Methanothermobacter thermautotrophicus: one gene and its partner. The main gene of each other region encodes a partner of the protein of the gene in region 2 in a complex. Links are inferred from orthologs where the notes say so. Each region holds a gene or a part of one and is shown on either strand. Other genes may lie near its edges. The genes, in order: DNK57_RS07455 and DNK57_RS05305.

What was found.
Region 1: the proteins of DNK57_RS05305 (region 2) and DNK57_RS07455 are in contact, whole or in part, in a cryo-EM structure (PDB 9H1L), measured with the Methanococcus maripaludis proteins. The link is inferred for Methanothermobacter thermautotrophicus from one-to-one orthologs. Residues at the interface, in WP_011170365.1 of Methanococcus maripaludis: Ser79, Ser81, Arg82, His83, His84, Ala112, Gly113, Lys114, Asn115, Ile116, Asn139, Phe140, Glu141, Ser142, Cys143, Gly162, Pro163, Arg178, Arg179, Ala180, Gln181; in WP_104837391.1 of Methanococcus maripaludis: Cys8, Asp10, Ala12, Gly13, Ile16, Tyr17, Arg19, Ile20, Thr23, Cys41, Gln43, Asp44, Pro46, Phe48, Asp134, Asn137, Arg138, Val139, Phe140, Pro141, Glu142, Gly143, Arg145, Glu161, Lys162.

The regions. Positions count from the first base shown.
Region 1 is NZ_QKOF01000007.1:8,684-16,774, forward strand. What follows is about bases 2,441-5,235. They hold DNK57_RS07455 (methanogenesis marker 17 protein), read right to left. Parts: upstream 4,220-5,235; coding sequence 3,662-4,219; downstream 2,441-3,661. Other genes in these bases: mtnA (S-methyl-5-thioribose-1-phosphate isomerase), read right to left, coding at 2,441-2,775; nifB (FeMo cofactor biosynthesis protein NifB), read right to left, coding at 2,791-3,657; DNK57_RS07460 (methanogenesis marker 15 protein), read right to left, coding at 4,221-5,235. Also shown: dph5 (diphthine synthase), read right to left, coding at 1-651; DNK57_RS07440 (class I SAM-dependent methyltransferase), read left to right, coding at 749-1,831; more of mtnA, read right to left, coding at 1,846-2,440; more of DNK57_RS07460, read right to left, coding at 5,236-5,459; DNK57_RS07465 (methanogenesis marker 5 protein), read right to left, coding at 5,452-5,898; DNK57_RS07470 (DUF2111 domain-containing protein), read right to left, coding at 5,895-6,266; DNK57_RS07475 (methanogenesis marker 6 protein), read right to left, coding at 6,278-6,724; methyl-coenzyme M reductase-associated protein Mmp3, read right to left, coding at 6,699-8,091.
Region 2 is NZ_QKOF01000006.1:162,881-171,102, reverse strand. Bases 1,637-4,562 are described here. They hold DNK57_RS05305 (methanogenesis marker 7 protein), read right to left. Parts: upstream 3,596-4,562; coding sequence 2,678-3,595; downstream 1,637-2,677. Other genes in these bases: comB (2-phosphosulfolactate phosphatase), read left to right, coding at 4,197-4,562; DNK57_RS05300 (hypothetical protein), read right to left, coding at 3,580-4,110; DNK57_RS05310 (metallophosphoesterase), read right to left, coding at 1,637-2,626. In the rest of the region: DNK57_RS05325 (Mrp/NBP35 family ATP-binding protein), read right to left, coding at 1-537; DNK57_RS05320 (NifB/NifX family molybdenum-iron cluster-binding protein), read right to left, coding at 546-896; DNK57_RS05315 (DUF134 domain-containing protein), read right to left, coding at 913-1,482; more of DNK57_RS05310, read right to left, coding at 1,556-1,636; more of comB, read left to right, coding at 4,563-4,853; DNK57_RS05290 (TraB/GumN family protein), read left to right, coding at 4,874-5,587; DNK57_RS05285 (DUF1922 domain-containing protein), read left to right, coding at 5,673-5,882; DNK57_RS05280 (GTPBP1 family GTP-binding protein), read left to right, coding at 5,899-7,488; DNK57_RS05275 (TIGR00269 family protein), read right to left, coding at 7,631-8,222.

The DNA of each region.
Region 1 (8,091 bases), on a different replicon or contig from region 2:
ATCAGCCCTCACAACGGGTTCCTCAGACCCCGCCCTTGCTATGACAACTGCAAGGGTTTCGCCGGTAATTGTATCATCATCAAGTTTCTCTGATGCCCTCAGGAGGTACCTGAGTCCCTCATTGGCAGTCATATACCTGTCCCGGTGGGCTTCTATATCCAGGAGCACGAGGGAATGGGAGCCAGCCTCAAGGTTCTCCCCTATGTTGGTGTAGGGTGATGTGGGAAAGTAGTTATCAGTTGTGAATGGTATAGTGATTATCCTTCCAAACTTGTAGGCCTGGAGACCTGCAAGTCCAGGGGCGGCCGATACTATGGATGAAGAATGGATGACCCTCGTCTCTACACCCCTCCTGTGGGCGTCTATTAGGAGCTCGGTGTGTGTTGTTGCCACAAGAGGATCCCCCGCCACAAGTAGTGCCACATCAATCTCTGAGGCCCTTTCAATGGGGATTCTTTCCTCCTCGATTTCTCCCCTCCCCAGTACCTTCACCCTTCTACCTATTCTCTTCTCGATTGCCGATAAACTGGACCCCTGGAGCATTGCAGTGTAGAATTCAGCGTAAACCTCGTCACAGTCCTCTATGGCCTTCAGGCCCTTGATTGATATGTCATCCTCGTCATAGAGTCCAAGTCCAATTATGTATAGCATCTTAACCCTCCATAACAGGTATCAGAAACGATTAATAACGGTATATATGCACGTGACCTAATATAATAGGTGACTAAAGATAGGGGAAGTTTCAATCATGAAGGGTTTGAAGGTTCCAAAGAAGATGGCGAATGATATCATAAAGATGCTTGCTGATGGGTCAGTGCTGAACAGGGACTACCGCATAGGCAGGGACCATGAATACGTGTACATACCCCTGAGGGAGGAGGCAGTGGTCCCTGAGATTGAGGGTGCTGAACTTGTTGATCATGAATTCGAGGAGAGCAGGCGCTCCCCTGCAAACTTTACTGAGATTCTGAAATCAAAAATCCCTGAAGATGCCCTTGCATCCATCAGGAGATCCTTTGACATAATAGGGGATACTGTGATACTTGAGATACCATTGGAGCTTCATGATTACCGTTTCATCATCGGTGAAGCCGCCCTTGAATTCACAGGCAGAAAGGCTGTCTACATGAAGAGGAGTGGTGTGAAGGGGGTTACCAGGACAAGGGAGCTTGAACTGATTGCAGGGTCACCTGTGTCAGAGACCATCCACAGGGAGTATGGAAGCCGGATAAAGGTGGATGTAAAGGACGTGTACTTCAGCCCCAGGCTTGCAAATGAGAGGGAAAGGGTCGCTTCTCAGGTGAAGGATGGTGAGGTCGTCCTTGATATGTTTGCTGGTGCCGGTCCCTTCGCCATTGCAGTTGCAAGGCATGGCAGGGCTTCGCGCATCTATGCCGTTGACATAAACCCCTCCGCTGTCAGTTACATAGAGGAGAATGCCAGACTGAACCATGCAGAGGATGTTATAGTTGCAGTTGAAGGTGATGTTAGGGAGTTCCTCAGGGACAGGGAGTGCTTTGCTGACCATATTATAATGAACCTCCCTGGAAGTGCCTGCGAATTTCTTGATGATGCCATCAGGGCAGTGCGGGACGGTGGAGTTATACACTACTATGAATTTGCAAGGGACTTCAGAACACCTGCGAACCGTTTGAAGGAGGCTGCGAAGCCCTTTACTGTTGAAATCCTTGATAAAAGGAGGGTTAAATCAAGGAGCCCCGGGGTCTGGCATATTGGCATCGACGCCAGAATAAGGAAGGGTGACCCTTTAAATCAGGAAAAAAAGGTGAAGTTGTTTAGGGCCGCTGCAAAGCTGGACTCTCCTGTATGAATTCTGTTTCTCCGCTACAGGGGGTCGAGGATGCCTTTCTCAGTTATAATTCCTGATATGAGGTCTGATGGTACGATATCAAATGCTGGGTTAATGGCCTCTGTCTCCTGAGGTGCTATCCTGCATCCGCCATAATATAGAACCTCTACAGGATCCCGCTCCTCTATCTCAATATCATAGATTGAGTTTTCCATGTCAAATGTGCTCATGGGTGCTGCAACATAGAAGGGGACATTGAAACGTTTTGCTGCGAGGGCAACCATGAGTGAGCCTATCTTGTTTGCCACTCCCCCCTCTGCGATACGGTCGGCGCCTATTATCACCTTATCGATCATGCCAGTCTGCATCAGGTAGCCCGCTGCAACATCCGCTATCAACTTAACAGGGATGCCCTCCTGCTGCATCTCCCAAACACTGAGCCTTGCACCCTGACCAACTGGCCTTGTTTCATCACATATGACGGTTAAACGTTTTCCCTCACCCCATGCGGCCCTTATAACCCCCAGGGCTGTCCCGTAGTCAACACAGGCAAGGGCCCCTGCATTGCAGTGGGTTAAAACCGTGTCACCATCATCTATGACCCCTGCGCCGTGTCTTCCTATGGCCCTGTTGGTCTCCATGTCCTCCCTGTATATTCTGATGGCCTCATCCAGGGGAGAGTCAGATTTCATCACACGGTCAACCGCCCAGAAGAGGTTCACTGCTGTTGGCCTTGAAGCCCTTATCTCATCTGCTGCCACCTCAACATCCTCGCCTGCTAGTTCCGCCATTGCAACACCGAATGCTGCTGTAACACCTATGGCCGGGGCCCCCCTGACAACCATGTTCTTTATGGCATATATGACGTCCCTGTAGTTCCTGCAGTGGAAGTACTCGAGGGAGTCCGGTAGTCTGCGCTGATCTATGAGGACCAGCTCCCCATCCTTCCATTCGATGGTCTTCATGTTATCCATCCATTATCAGTAGTGGCTCGCTGGTGTCATGTCAAGGTGCTTATCGGCTCCCCTCTTCCCAGGGATCCCGTAGGCGTCTGCCCTGCACTGTGTGCATGCCCTGAATACAGGTATTATCTTTTCAACTTCGTTGCGGACCCTTTCGATCTGTTCACATGTGGGTCTCGGGTAGTCCTTCATCTCGCCCATGGGTATGAGGGGTATTATGTTCATGAGGGACGCGCCCCTCTTTTTAACCTCCCTTGCAATGTCAACTATATGTTCATCGTTGAGTCCAGGTATGAGGACGCTGTTGACCTTTACAATGATCCCCCTCTCGGCGAGCTTCTCAATGCCCTCCAGCTGGTTCCTTGAGAGAACCTCAAAGGCCTCCCTTCCATGGTATACCTTATCCCTGTAGACGACGAAGGAGTATATCTTCTCCCCTATCTCAGGGTCCACTGCGTTCACGGTTACTGTGACTGTGTTAACCCCGAGTTCTGCAATTTCATCTGCCTTGTCAGGTAGAAGGAGGCCGTTGGTGCTCATACATTTAAGGAGGTCCGGGAATTTCTTGCTGGCCTTCTTGAAGAACTCGAATGTCTCCTCATTGGCCAGAGCATCTCCGGGGCCTGCCACGCCAATTACACTTATCGGCATCTCTTCCTTAACCTTCTCCACATGTTTTATGGCGTCATCGGCTGTCATGAGCCTTCCTGTCACACCGGGACGTCTTTCACATTCGTTTATGTCCCTGGTGCAGAACTTGCAGTGAATGTTGCAGCGGGGTGCTATTGGAACATGCACCCTTCCCACCCTGTCATGCAGTTTCTCGTTGAAGCATGGGTGGACCTTTGTTATGTGTGCAAATCTTGTCTGTCTCTGATCTGACATTTCTTCACCTCATCCCATCAATTATCTCCCTCGCCTTGAGGATCCATTCATCCCTGAGTAACTCATCGGTGCATACGAGGGCGATTATGTTATCCTCTGACAGGTCCCTTATAACCCGGAATCCCTCTGGTATTATACGGAAGATTGCATCGTATACCCTCTTCTTGAGGTTGAGTGAGGGATCATGGACCGTCATTCCGGTGATATCCGAGACCGGATCCTCGATTATCACCTCAAACCTGGAGGGCTGGCGGATCCTGCCCCTTCCCTGTGTCTCCCATAGCCTTTCAAGTAGCTGTGGGAGGTAGGTCTCATCCTTTATCCTTAGATGAATGGAACCTGTGGCCTTATCAACCTCCATTTCAGCCATGTCCTCCAGGTGAACGGGTTCAGATGTCCTCTGTGTCTTAACAGCTATTATGAAGACCGGTTCCCTTGGATCAACCCATATCCTCAGGTCATCTATGGCCCTTGAAAGTTGCAGGTCCTGGAGAATCTGCCTGGTGATTATGTCGTACACCGCGGCCCCGCGGGGGTCATAGCATTCAATCTGTATTCCCATATTAATCCTCACCGGCCTTCTTCATTCCTGAAACAAGGAGCGCAGCCCCAACTGCACCGATGTGCTGTGAGTATGGTGGCACTATGACATCTATACCTCCCAGGATGTCGCTGACTGCCTGGACAAGGCCCTCTATGAGTGATGTTCCTCCTACCTGTATGAGGGGCTCCCTGACATCTATCTCCTGAAGCTGCTGCTCGTAGACCTGTTCGGCCACAGAGTGACATGCTGCCGCTGCTGCATCCTCCCTGGAGGTTCCCGCTGCCAGGGCTGTGACAAGGTCCTGTATACCGAATACTATGCAGTAGCTGTTCAGAAGGGCCTTCCTGTAGTCTCCCCTGAGGGCGAGGCTTCCAAGTTCATCTATCTCCACCCCAAGTCTCCTGGCGGTTATCTCAAGGAATCGGCCGGAAGCACCGGCACAGATACCCCCCATGGTGAAGTTGTCTGGTATGCCATCGTTGACCGTGATGACCTTGTTGTCCATACCACCTATGTCCAGGACCGTTGCCTCTCCCCTCTGGTGGTCTGCCAGGAACACTGCGCCCTTGGAGTTGACGCTCAGTTCCTCCTGGATAAGGTCCGCCCCATAGTGCTTTCCTATTGTGAGCCTGCCGTATCCTGTAACACCCATCCCATCAATATCCTCAAGTTTGTAGCCGGTCCCTGAGAGTGCCTCCTCTATGCCCTTCTCTGCTGAGCCTATGACATCAGTTGTGGGCAGCCAACCGGTACCTATGACCTCATTATCCTCCATGAGGACGACCTTGGTTGTGGTTGATCCTGAGTCGATACCAAGGGTCAGACCCTCCTGTTTCTCCCTTGCCAGTATGCTCTTCCTTGCGACGATAGTGGATAGGGCCTCCATACGTATGAAGAGTTCATCCGCCTTGGTCCTCTCTGTAAAGGAGTAGGTTACAACCGGCAGCCGGGTATTCTGCTGGATGAACCTCCTGAGCTCATTCCTCACAAGGGCGCCCTCGGCACACCGGAAGCACGTTGCTATGAAGACTGCATCTGCATCTGTTTTACCCTCAACGAGGGACATTGCCCTTGCTATCATCAGTCTTATGCTTGAACTGGCACAGTTGAAACCGAACTTTTCATAGGCCTCCTCTATGTAGTCAAGGTCTGCCTCTGGAATAACTATCTCTGCCCCGAAGGTTTCGGCGGCCTTTTCAATTTCCTTCTGGACACCGCTGTAGTCGGTTCCGCATGAAATCTGGGCTATTTTAACCATTTTGAGCCTCCAGTTCATCTAAGAAATTGTTTATCTTATTTACAACCTCTATTGTCTCCTCACGTGTGCGGGGATACTTCAGTTCAAGGGTGGGTATCCCCCTCTTCCTGAGATGGAAGACACAGAGCTCATTGGTCCTTGCGCAGCCTATGCATCCGAAGCCGAAGGGCGCCTCCTCCATTATTATGGCTGCGTCTGCCTCCTCTATGAGCGGACCGAAGATTGACATTCTGCCCCTGACACCTGATGGGACCTCTATTGCAGCGTACTTCAGTCCCTTGATGGGGTCCTCCTCGGTTATATTGAAGGGAGGCGAGTCTATTTCAGGGTCTGTGACCTTCTTTTTTATTTCCTTCTGGATTACAAGTGGCTCATGTCCCCTTCTCTCAACAAGATCAGCCAGTATCAGTGAGTTCGGTGGAAATATGGCTATCTTCAATAGAATTCCCCCTTATCTGTGTCCTGGGGTCTTCTTGCTATCTCAACCATGTCTGTGAAGAGCCCCTTTGTCGCGTCAACGATGCCCACAGCACATATAACCTCGCCCTCCTCCATGAGGGGTACGACAACGACGGGAATCCCCCTGTAGGGTCCCCTCTCAGGTGTCTCCCTGGCTATTTCCCCTGACTCAAGGACCTTCTCAAGAACGGGTCCTGTGTAGTTATCATCCACCACCCTTCCGTCCTCTATCCTGAGACCGGGTGATTCCCTGCTCCTTATTGTGAGGGGCAGACGACTTACAAGTTCATGTATGCAGATACCAAGTTCCCTCAGTTCCTCTCCAGTTGATGATGATGTTATTTTCATTTTAACCAGCCCTATGTTTTTTGTTTTGATTTTTGAGCTTCTTCAGCTATCCTGCGGAATTCATCAACAGATATCTTCTCCTTTCTTTCGGGTGTGACCTCCTGTGGTTTTTCAAGTGCCTCACATACGTATCCCAGGAGTTTGAATTCCTTCTCAAGCTGATGGTATCCCTCCCGTGCGGCCCCCCTCTGTCCTCTGCATCTCCTGGGGTCCCCCGGTGGAAAGCCCCTCTCCTTTGTGAATATGTTGGTGGGGTCAAGGCTCCTTATCCTTTTCACGGCCTCCATCACCACCTCCTCATCTCCATGGATAAGTGCTCCATAGCATGTTGACTTTATTGTGAGGGGAAGGCCAAGGAGGTGGAGTTTCTGGACGAGTTCCGATGAACTCAGCCTCGCCGATGGGCCCAGTATTATCATCCTGGTTGCCTTTTCACCCTCTTTTTCTTTCCCGGACATATACCGTATCCCCCTCTTTCAGTTTTTCAACATTCTCAATTCCACCTGTGATCTTACCTATCATGTTGGTGCCGTTGAATGGTTCCCCGGTGGGGCCATATTCATCATTGTCCTCAAGCCTCACACCCACCATACCTATGTGGCGCCGTGACATGTTGGTTATGCCTATGTTTCCCTTCTTAACGCATCTCTCAGGCGTATTTTCAGGTATGAGGCCCTTTGCCAGTGATTTATCCCCTTCAAACATGACCACCTTCATTCCAGGGAAGGCAAAGTGTACCTTTAGGGATCCTATCGGTGTGTCTATGAGGCCTGTGAGCCTGCGGAAGTACCAGGAGGATCTGGGGGCATCCGGGTCAAGTTCTATCTCAAGGATCTTATCCGGATCAATGCCAATGGTCCTGACCTTCCCCTCCCTCAGGATGTCCATGGTGTAGGGTGGGTCCTGGACCACGACGATGGCATCATCGTCAAGTATACCCTCACGCACCTGTTCTATACCATATCCCCTGAGATACTCCTCGGCCTCCTTCTGGGTCATGGCCACTGTCATTATCCTTCCAGGTTCGCATTCAACCGTTATCTGGTCTCCCTCACCTGCTATGTCAACCAGTTCCATGCCCTCTGTAACATGGCCTATGATGCTGTGGGAGGGGGTTGAAACCCTGTCCTCCCTGTAGATGTAGACCCTTCCAGCGCCCCTTCCTGTGTTTCTGAGTGTCACTGTCCCACGGTTTCTCTTGTCAATTTTTTCAGGGTCCTTTTTTATCCCCTGGAGCGAGTAAAAGCCTATGAAGGAATTTGCCTCATAGTCAACCCTGAGTTTCCCGTCCTCCAGCATCGAGAAGAAGTGTTCCACTGACTGTGGTGATTCAGGGGAGGGTTTAACCTTCACGTAGGTGAAGAGCTGGTTGCCCTCCTCAAGTTCTGTGTTGAGGTCTGTTACAGCGGCGCTTTCAACAATGCTCTTCCTTTCAACCACGGGTTCAACCGATTTCACCATGTCATCCTGGGTTAAACTCTCAACCGTCCTTTTTCCGCCGGTTATCCTTGCAAATACTCCCCTGTTCTCCCCTGGAACCCCATATACTGCTGAGTGGGGTTCCCTGGATATTATTATATGTGTTGAGTCAGGGCTGAAACCTGATAGGCTCATTATAACTTCATCTTCATCGTAGGTGAATTCATCCCCTGAGGGTTCAAGTTCTGTCCTGAGGGGCCCCATTGAGACCTCAGATGGAGTGGTCCACCTGATGCGCATGTTCTCAAGACCGGTGTAGATCCTCCTCCACTCCTCGACTATGCCCGGTGCATCATCGGGCAGGAGTTCCAGGAGTATGCTACCTGCTGTGGTCCTGATGCGGTAG
Region 2 (8,222 bases):
TTCAACGTCATGGATTGAAACTTCCTGGGGGGTTGTGACTATGACCACACCGTCAATGCCAGGAATGGACTGGAGAACCGTTAGTGGCTCATCCCCTGTTCCCGGAGGGTTATCAACGATTAAAACGTCGATTCCTTCCCAGTTAACATCTGCAAGTAGCTGTCTTATGGCCCCTGTCTTTTTTGGTCCCCTCCATATGACCGGTGTGTCCTCTGATGGGAGGAAGAATTCTATTGACATCACAGTTGCACCCACTGGTGTGGGTATGGGATTTATAAGATTTCCTGTCAGGGTGATCTCGGGTTCCCTCACATGCATCATCTTCGGGATATCAGGGCCATGGACATCTGCATCAAGTACACATACACTGTAACCATTCCTGGTAAACTCTTCAGCAAGTTTTACTGTGACTGTGGACTTCCCAACACCCCCCTTTCCACTCATAATAACGATTTTATGTTTTATTTTGGACATGGCCCTCGCGATTTTCACGTCCTGTTCCATTATGGTCAGTTTTTGAGTGTCTTCAGCAGTCATGATGCACCTCAATGAAGTCCATTGCAGGGATCTGCAGCTCCTGTGAGCTCACCCATTTTAAGCATTTTGAGTGTCTCAGCCACTGTTCCCCTGGCACCCATCAGAACATCAACACCATGTGTCCTGAGAAGGTTAATGGCCTTTGAGCCCATATTTGCGCATATGAGGAGATCTGCATCGGAATTTACCAGAATCTCTGCGGGTGTTAGTCTTCCTCCGCTGTGCCTTCCCTCTATTTTTATTATTTCCAGTTCATTTACTTCGTCATCATAAAAAGCAAATAGGGGCGTTTTTCCAAAGTGCTCTGAAACCTTTGAATCCATGCCCCTTTCTTCCATTACGGGAATACATATTTTCATCTGATGGTCCTCCTGTTCAGTCGGCGCCGCACATTGGTGCTCCGCACTTAGGACACTTCTCTGTCCTGCAGGGTACTCCAGGTGTTTTCGGTGCCTCGTATCCACATTCAATGCATTTGCAGACACGTGGAGCTCCGCGTCCAGCACCAAAGCCCCTTCCGTATCCGCCTCTACCAAACCTTGGTATTGTTTCGGCTGATACGACGTTTATGTTCTCTGAACCGCAGTCCGGACATTTTTTGTATTCCTTTTCAGGTGAGATCCATTCGAACTGGCAGTCCATGCATTTGTATCTTCTTCTGTCTGTGATATAATCACCTCCCTTCAGTATTATTGGTCTGCCCTCGACCAGAGCCACTGCTATCTTTCCCCGTGCTGATGTCAGGGTTCTGTGGAATGTTGGCTGTGATATTCCCATGATCTCAGCGGCCTTTTTCTGTTTAATGTCATGGTAGTCCCTCAGCCTTATTGCCTCAAATTCATCGAGGGTTATCTCAACCACTGTCTCATCCTCACTGGCTTCCGGAGAAAATGTGACCACACGGGGTTCTCCAAGAATTCTTCTGAATCTTCTCGGTCTAGGCATGTTTTGAATATATATTCAAAACTGGTATATATAGTTTTGCACCAGTACCATGCAATCAGCTGAAAAGCCAGTTTCATCCATGTAAATGTAGGTCCCCGGAGTTCCCCTCATCACATCCCCTTAAAGGGACCAGGTCAATAACAGTTATCTCACAGGATGATCCGAGACGTACAGGTGGACCCCAGGTACCTGTACCCTCCGAAACATAGAGGAAGCTCCCTGAATCAGAATAAAGTCCCCTCAGAAATGGGAACATCAGTCCCACGATGATGTTGAAGGGGTAGAACTGTCCGCCGTGGGTGTGGCCAGATAGCTGAAGGTCAATACCGCGCTCCCTGGCATCCTCCCAGTCCACAGGAAGATGATGGAGAAGCAGCGCTGGTCTATCCTCATCAAAATCGAGCATGTCAAGTATGGCTGGAATTGAATGCCTCTCCATGGAGTAACCAACACCTATTATCTGTATACCCTCAAATTCGATGACAGACTGATCAATACACATCATACCTGCATCAGAAACAGTTGCTCTGAAGTCACCTGCATAGGTATCATGATTACCCGAAACAAAAAATATGGGTGCCTCTGTTTTAAGGGTTGATAGAATGCTGGAATCCACAGGCCTTGAACCATCCAGAAGGTCCCCTGTTATTAAAACCGCTGCCGGTTCAACCCTGTTGACAGCCCCTGAAACCCCTTTGAGGAAACCTGCAGAGCGTACCGTTCCCATGTGAACGTCAGAGAGCTGGACGAACCTCAAACTTTCCTCAACAGGAAAAGGGATCTCAACAAACTTAATTTCAGGCCTTGCAGCTCTGAATACGCCATATGCGACAGCTACTGCAGCCGATGATACGGTCAGAACCTTCAGCCATGGGAGGTCCATGAAGAACCATATGAATTGAATTAGGGCCCATCCAGTGAGGAGATAGATCATGAAGACCAGCCACAGCATTGAAAAAATGTAGGTGGCCCTTGAAATGGGGTTCGGTTTCTCCCTCTCAATCAGGATTGATGCAGGTAGTAGAAGGGTCAGGGGGATGCTGAGAAACTCCGCGCCAAGAAATCCCAGGGCAAGGATGTTTAAAAGGTAATAGCCAAGTGTGATGAAGATGATGAAAGCAGAAACCTGTATCTCCCTCTTCATCAAATCACTGAACCACTGAAGTCAAAGCTGAGTCGCCTCTCCATTTAGTAATCACTGAACTATTGAACTCTCGGGGAGGAGCTTCACAAGGATGTAGTCATACATCATTGACTTCCTGATCTCAGAGATATCCCCCAGCCGGTAATCAGATACCCTCACGTCGGCTATCTCCTCATGGTAGCGGTCATAGTTGAGTTTGACGCGGACACCATCAAGCTGACTGGTTACAGGAGTTGGTGAGTATACCTCCCTGATGGCAGGCACCTGGTTCTCTATCTCGGTCTTCACAAGTATGGATGGGACAAGAGGAGGATCAGCAGCCATATCACGCCTTTTCTGATCAAGGAGTCCCTCAACAACCTCCACAAGCTTCCTTAACGCTCGTATATCCTCTCCCCTCTTCAGCCTCCGGGGTATCCTCCCGAGACCACCAACGTAGGCGTCTGCGCCTGGAAGGTCGCTGAGGTCAATCTCCTCGGGGGAACCAGTGACAACCACCGGGATCTTTATGTCACTGAAGAGGTGGACCTTGTCCTTTATGCACTGCTCAAAGCTCCCGAGTGCGAAAACTGCAAGGTCATGCTCCTCTATGAGTTTTTTCTCATCCTCAGATATCCTTGAGATGCCCTTACCTGCGCCACGGGCAAGTCCTATCATGTTATCCTTGGCACCGTATCTCCTGAGGTACTCTGATATGTCACAGGCAGAGTGGGGAAGGTGGTGCCTGGCAAGGGTCGGGGAGACAATGGCTATCTCGGTACCAGCCATGGGGGCCACCTTGATCTTCCCCAGGAGCTCCTTAGCCTTCTCCCTGACCTTATCCACGTCCTCTATTGGGACCGCCAGGGTGAGTATCAGGTCCATCTGAAGCATGTTCTCCTGGAGCACGAAGCCCCCCAGGTCCTCAATGAGTTCCTTCATCTCCTCATGGCGGTGCACACCGCCCTGATACGTTAAGGTTTCATACATAGTTTCCTCTCCAGATACCTGTACCTGAATAGGGCCCTCTTAACAGGGTCCAGGGGAAGGTTCCTGTGGGAGGGCACCCTTATACAGTCAAGTTCCATGTAGTCAGGACATACAGTGAAGTCAGCATCCCCATCAACCACGCTGAAGCCCATGTCCTCCACTATATCCCTTAAGAAATTTGAATAAACCCTTACTTTTATTTTGCTGTTCCTCTCCCGGAGCCGTGAGGGGTCATGCCACCATGGAGAGCAGACTTCAAAGTCAATCTCGCTGGTTGAGGAATACTTAAGACTATCAGGGTCCATTTCCTGGATTGTCTTAAAGACGGTGGCCACTGCCTCCCTTATCTGGGGGAATGTGTTGAGTTTAAGTTTAATGGCCCCGTCCAGAGGTGTCTCAGAGAGTACGAAGGCAACATCTGCATCCTCGTCCTCAGGGTTCCTGGTGACACGGTATCCCCTGACACCTGCAATCCTCAGTATCCCCTCACACATGGGGGTTGTGACGATCCTCATGAATTCACCCACAAGCCTATATACCTAATCAATAAATTCTCTATCAATTATAATAAAATGTGTGCTGATGAAGTGAAGGTGTACCGATGAGGGTAATGCTGAGCTTTGAAAGACCGGAAGGCAGTGGACTCTGCATAATGGTGGACCTCCTGAGGGCCAGTGCAACCATCACGGCAGCCCTTGACCGGTTCAGGGAGGTTATCCCTGTTGCTGACATTGAAGAGGCCCTTGAGTACTCCGGGAAGGGTTACCTGGTTGCAGGGGAACGTGGAGGTGAGACCCTCCCCGGCTTCATAGCCAACTCCCCCATTGAAGTTAAGAACTACAGTGGGGATGCGCTGGTGCTCACCACCAGTAACGGCACAAGGATCCTTGAATCTGTTGAGTCAGATGCCCTTGTTGGGTGTCTCAACAACCTGGATGCCGTGGCTGAGGCTGCAAGGGAACTTTCAGATGAAGTTGAGGTGGTTATGGCCGGTGTTAATGGGAGATTTGCCATAGAGGACTTCCTCTGCGCCGGTGAAATAATAGCGGCCATCGATGGTGAAATGGACGAATATGCAGAGGCCTCAGTACTAGCAGTTCAGGACAGATCCCTGGTTGATGATGCCATACGCAGATCCAGATCAGCTGAAAGGCTGGGAGGCCTTGGATTCATGGAGGACGTTGAGTACTGCATCAGGAGGAACATAACAGGGAACGTTCCCATCTACCGTGATGGGAGAATAGAACTCATGGAGTAGATCCGGAGGCTGCATCGAAGATGAAGGAACTGAAGATCATAGGAACAGCACACGTATCAAGTAAAAGTATAGAGGAGGTAAGAAGAACCATCCTTGAGATGGAACCAGACGTCGTTGCAGTTGAACTGGACGCTGAGAGATACCGCAGGCTCATGGATGAAAAATTCGGGGTTCAGAGGGATGAACCATCCCTTTGGGAAGCCCTACGCCATGGAAACCCTGGGGTGATCCTTGCGGGCTGGGTTTTAACCTACTTCCAGCGGAAGGTTGGTGAGGATCTGGGCGTGAAACCCGGCTCAGAGATGCTGGCAGCCATAGAGGCCGCCCATGATGTGGGAGCTGGACTGGCACTCATAGACCGTGACATCGGACTGACCATGCAGAGGGCCATTAAATCCATGGGGAGGATTGAGAAGCTCAGATTCTTCGCAGGGATAATAAGATCATTCCTCTGGAAGGATGATCCGAAGGAGATCGAAGACCTCAAAAGTGATGATACTCTCCTTGAGGTTATGGAGGAGTTCAAAAAGATCTCTCCGGCAGCATACCGTGTCCTAGTTGAAGAAAGGGATGCCTTCATGGCCCACAGGCTGCTCTCCATCGAGGAGGACCGGGTGGTGGCTGTTGTGGGCGCCGGTCACAGGAAGGGTATAGAGGAGTACCTCCAGGAGCCCGAGAAGCTGCCGCCAATTGATGAACTGATGAAGATACCCCCCGATCTGGAACCGTTGTAGAAAGATGGATGATCATCGATGAAGGAAAAAATCATTAATTAATGACCCCCCATAAATGTAAACCAGTAAGCTGCAGTGTGATATGATGTACATAATATTCAGATGCGACTGTGGAAGGGCCCTCTACTCAAGGGAGGGTGCAAAAACCCGGAAATGCGTCTGCGGGAGGACCGTGAATGTCAAAGATAGACGCATATTCGGAAGGGCTGATAGCTTCGAGGAAGCATCGGAACTTGTAAGAAAACTGCAGGAAGAAAAATATGGCTCATGCCATTTCACAAATCCCATAAAATAGGAATAGATTCAGAGATATGATAGAAGACCTGAGATCATTCACATCCCCGGGTGAGAGAAGGAACATAGAATTCAAGAAGGCCCTCTCAGCCGGGTATCACCTGAAGATGGACCGTAGAAAGGGCCTGATATCCCAGATGAAGTACCGTATGGAGAGGGGTAAGGGCAGGGCAGTGTACCTCCTGGGTGTGGAGGACAGCGGTGAACCGGTCGGCCTCCCTGCTGATAAACTGGATGAGTCAGTCAAGGTCCTAAGAACCCTCAGCAGTGAGATAGGTGCAGTTGTGGAGGAGGTTAACCTCCATGAGGGTACAGAGGGTATGGTAGCAGAGGTTGTAATCTCAAGGAAGGCGAAAACAGCAAGGGAGCACCTCCTGGTGGGTGTTGCTGGCCACGTGGACCATGGTAAGAGCACCCTCCTGGGGACCCTCACAACAGGCACCCCTGATGATGGGAGCGGTAAGACAAGGATATTCCTTGATGTCCAGAAGCATGAGATAGAGAGGGGCCTGTCGGCTGATCTCTCCTTTGCCATCTACGGCTTCAGGGACGGCAGGGTTATGAGGCTCAAGAACCCCCTTGACAGGAAGGAGAAGTCACGCCTCATGGATGAAGCAGATAGAGTCATATCCTTCGTTGACACCGTCGGCCATGAACCCTGGCTTCGAACGACCATAAGGGGGATTGTGGGTCAGAAGCTCGACTACGGACTCCTCACGGTGGCAGCCGATGAGGGGCCCACCCACATAACAAGGGAGCACCTGGGTATAATGATCGCCATGGAGCTCCCGGTAATCGTGGCCCTCACAAAGTGCGATATGGCCACCGCTGAAAACCAGAGGAATGTGAGGAAGAAGATATCTGAACTGCTTAAACTGGTCGGAAGGATCCCCTTCCATGTGAAGAGCAGGGATGCTGCAGCCGGGATAGCCGGTAAGATGAACCAGCACATAGTCCCCATAATCGAGACCTCCTCAGTTACAGGGGAGGGCCTTGAAATCCTCGATGAACTCTTCCTGAACCTCAGGGTCAGGCGGGATGTTAAGGATGATGAGAAGCCATTCCTCATGTACATAGACAAGATATACTCCATCAGGGGTGTTGGTACCGTTGTCAGCGGGACAATCCAGCAGGGACTGGTGAAAAAGGGTGACACCCTCCTCCTGGGACCCCTTAAGACAGGGAAATTCAGGGAGGTCACCGTCAAATCAATAGAAATGCACCACTACCGGATAGGTTGTGCAGAGCCCGGCCACATCGTCGGCATATCCATATCCGGGGCCTCCCCTGATGAGATAGAGAGGGGTATGATACTCTCCCATCCAGACTATGAACCTGAAGCTGTGAGGGAATTTGAGGCAGAGGTCGCCATACTGGTGCATCCGACAACCATAAAGGCGGGCTATGAGAGTGTGACCCACATTGAAACCATAGCCGAGACAACCGTTCTTGAACCCCTTGACTCTGATTTCATGTCTGCAGGTGACAGGGGCAGGGTGAGGATGAGGTTCAAGTACAGGCCCCACCATGTGAGGGAAGGTCAGAAGATAATCTTCCGTGAGGGAAGGAGCAAGGGGATAGGTTCAGTGACAAGGATCATAAGATAAACCCCCTCCCCATAAATACATGTTGGCCGTGGCTCCATCAAGTAGTGACTAGGATAAGATAAACCCTCATGCGACACAACACAATACCACACTCTGATAAGAATAAACCAAAAAACACGCGGCACAATAACATGCGCTTTAATCAGTTTTTTATGAGTTCCAGGAACTCGCATGCCTTACATTTATCCCCTGATGAAGGTTCTCCACACTGTATACATTCACTGAGACCCCCGGTTTCGGCCAGGGGGAGGAAGGTCCCCCTGAATGATTCCATCACCCTTAACTTCACATCCTGATTTTCTGATTCAAGATGGTTGAGGAAGTCCCTTATCCTTGACCTCATGGAAAGGTCAGAGTAGGGACAGGAGTCAAGGTGGACCCTGACATCATTGAGAACAGCCCAGAGCGCCACATCCCTCTCAGGCGTGCTCCAGAGGGGTTTTATGCGCGGCACCATTGCAGGGTGTATCCTCTGAAGCTCTGGCCCGAATTTTGAGAATTTCCTCACATCACCCCTTGCGAGGCTCATGATGAAGGACTGGATCTCATCATCCATGTTGTGGCCCGTTGCAATCTTTGAGGCGCTTATCTCACGTGCCGTCCTGTTAAGTATCCATCGCCTGAAGACACCGCAGGGTATGCAGGGGCTGCTGAATCTATCAGTGATCCTGTCCAGTTCAAAATCGAATTCGTCCCTGAATGATCTCTCTATGAGTTCAACTCCAAGCAGTTCT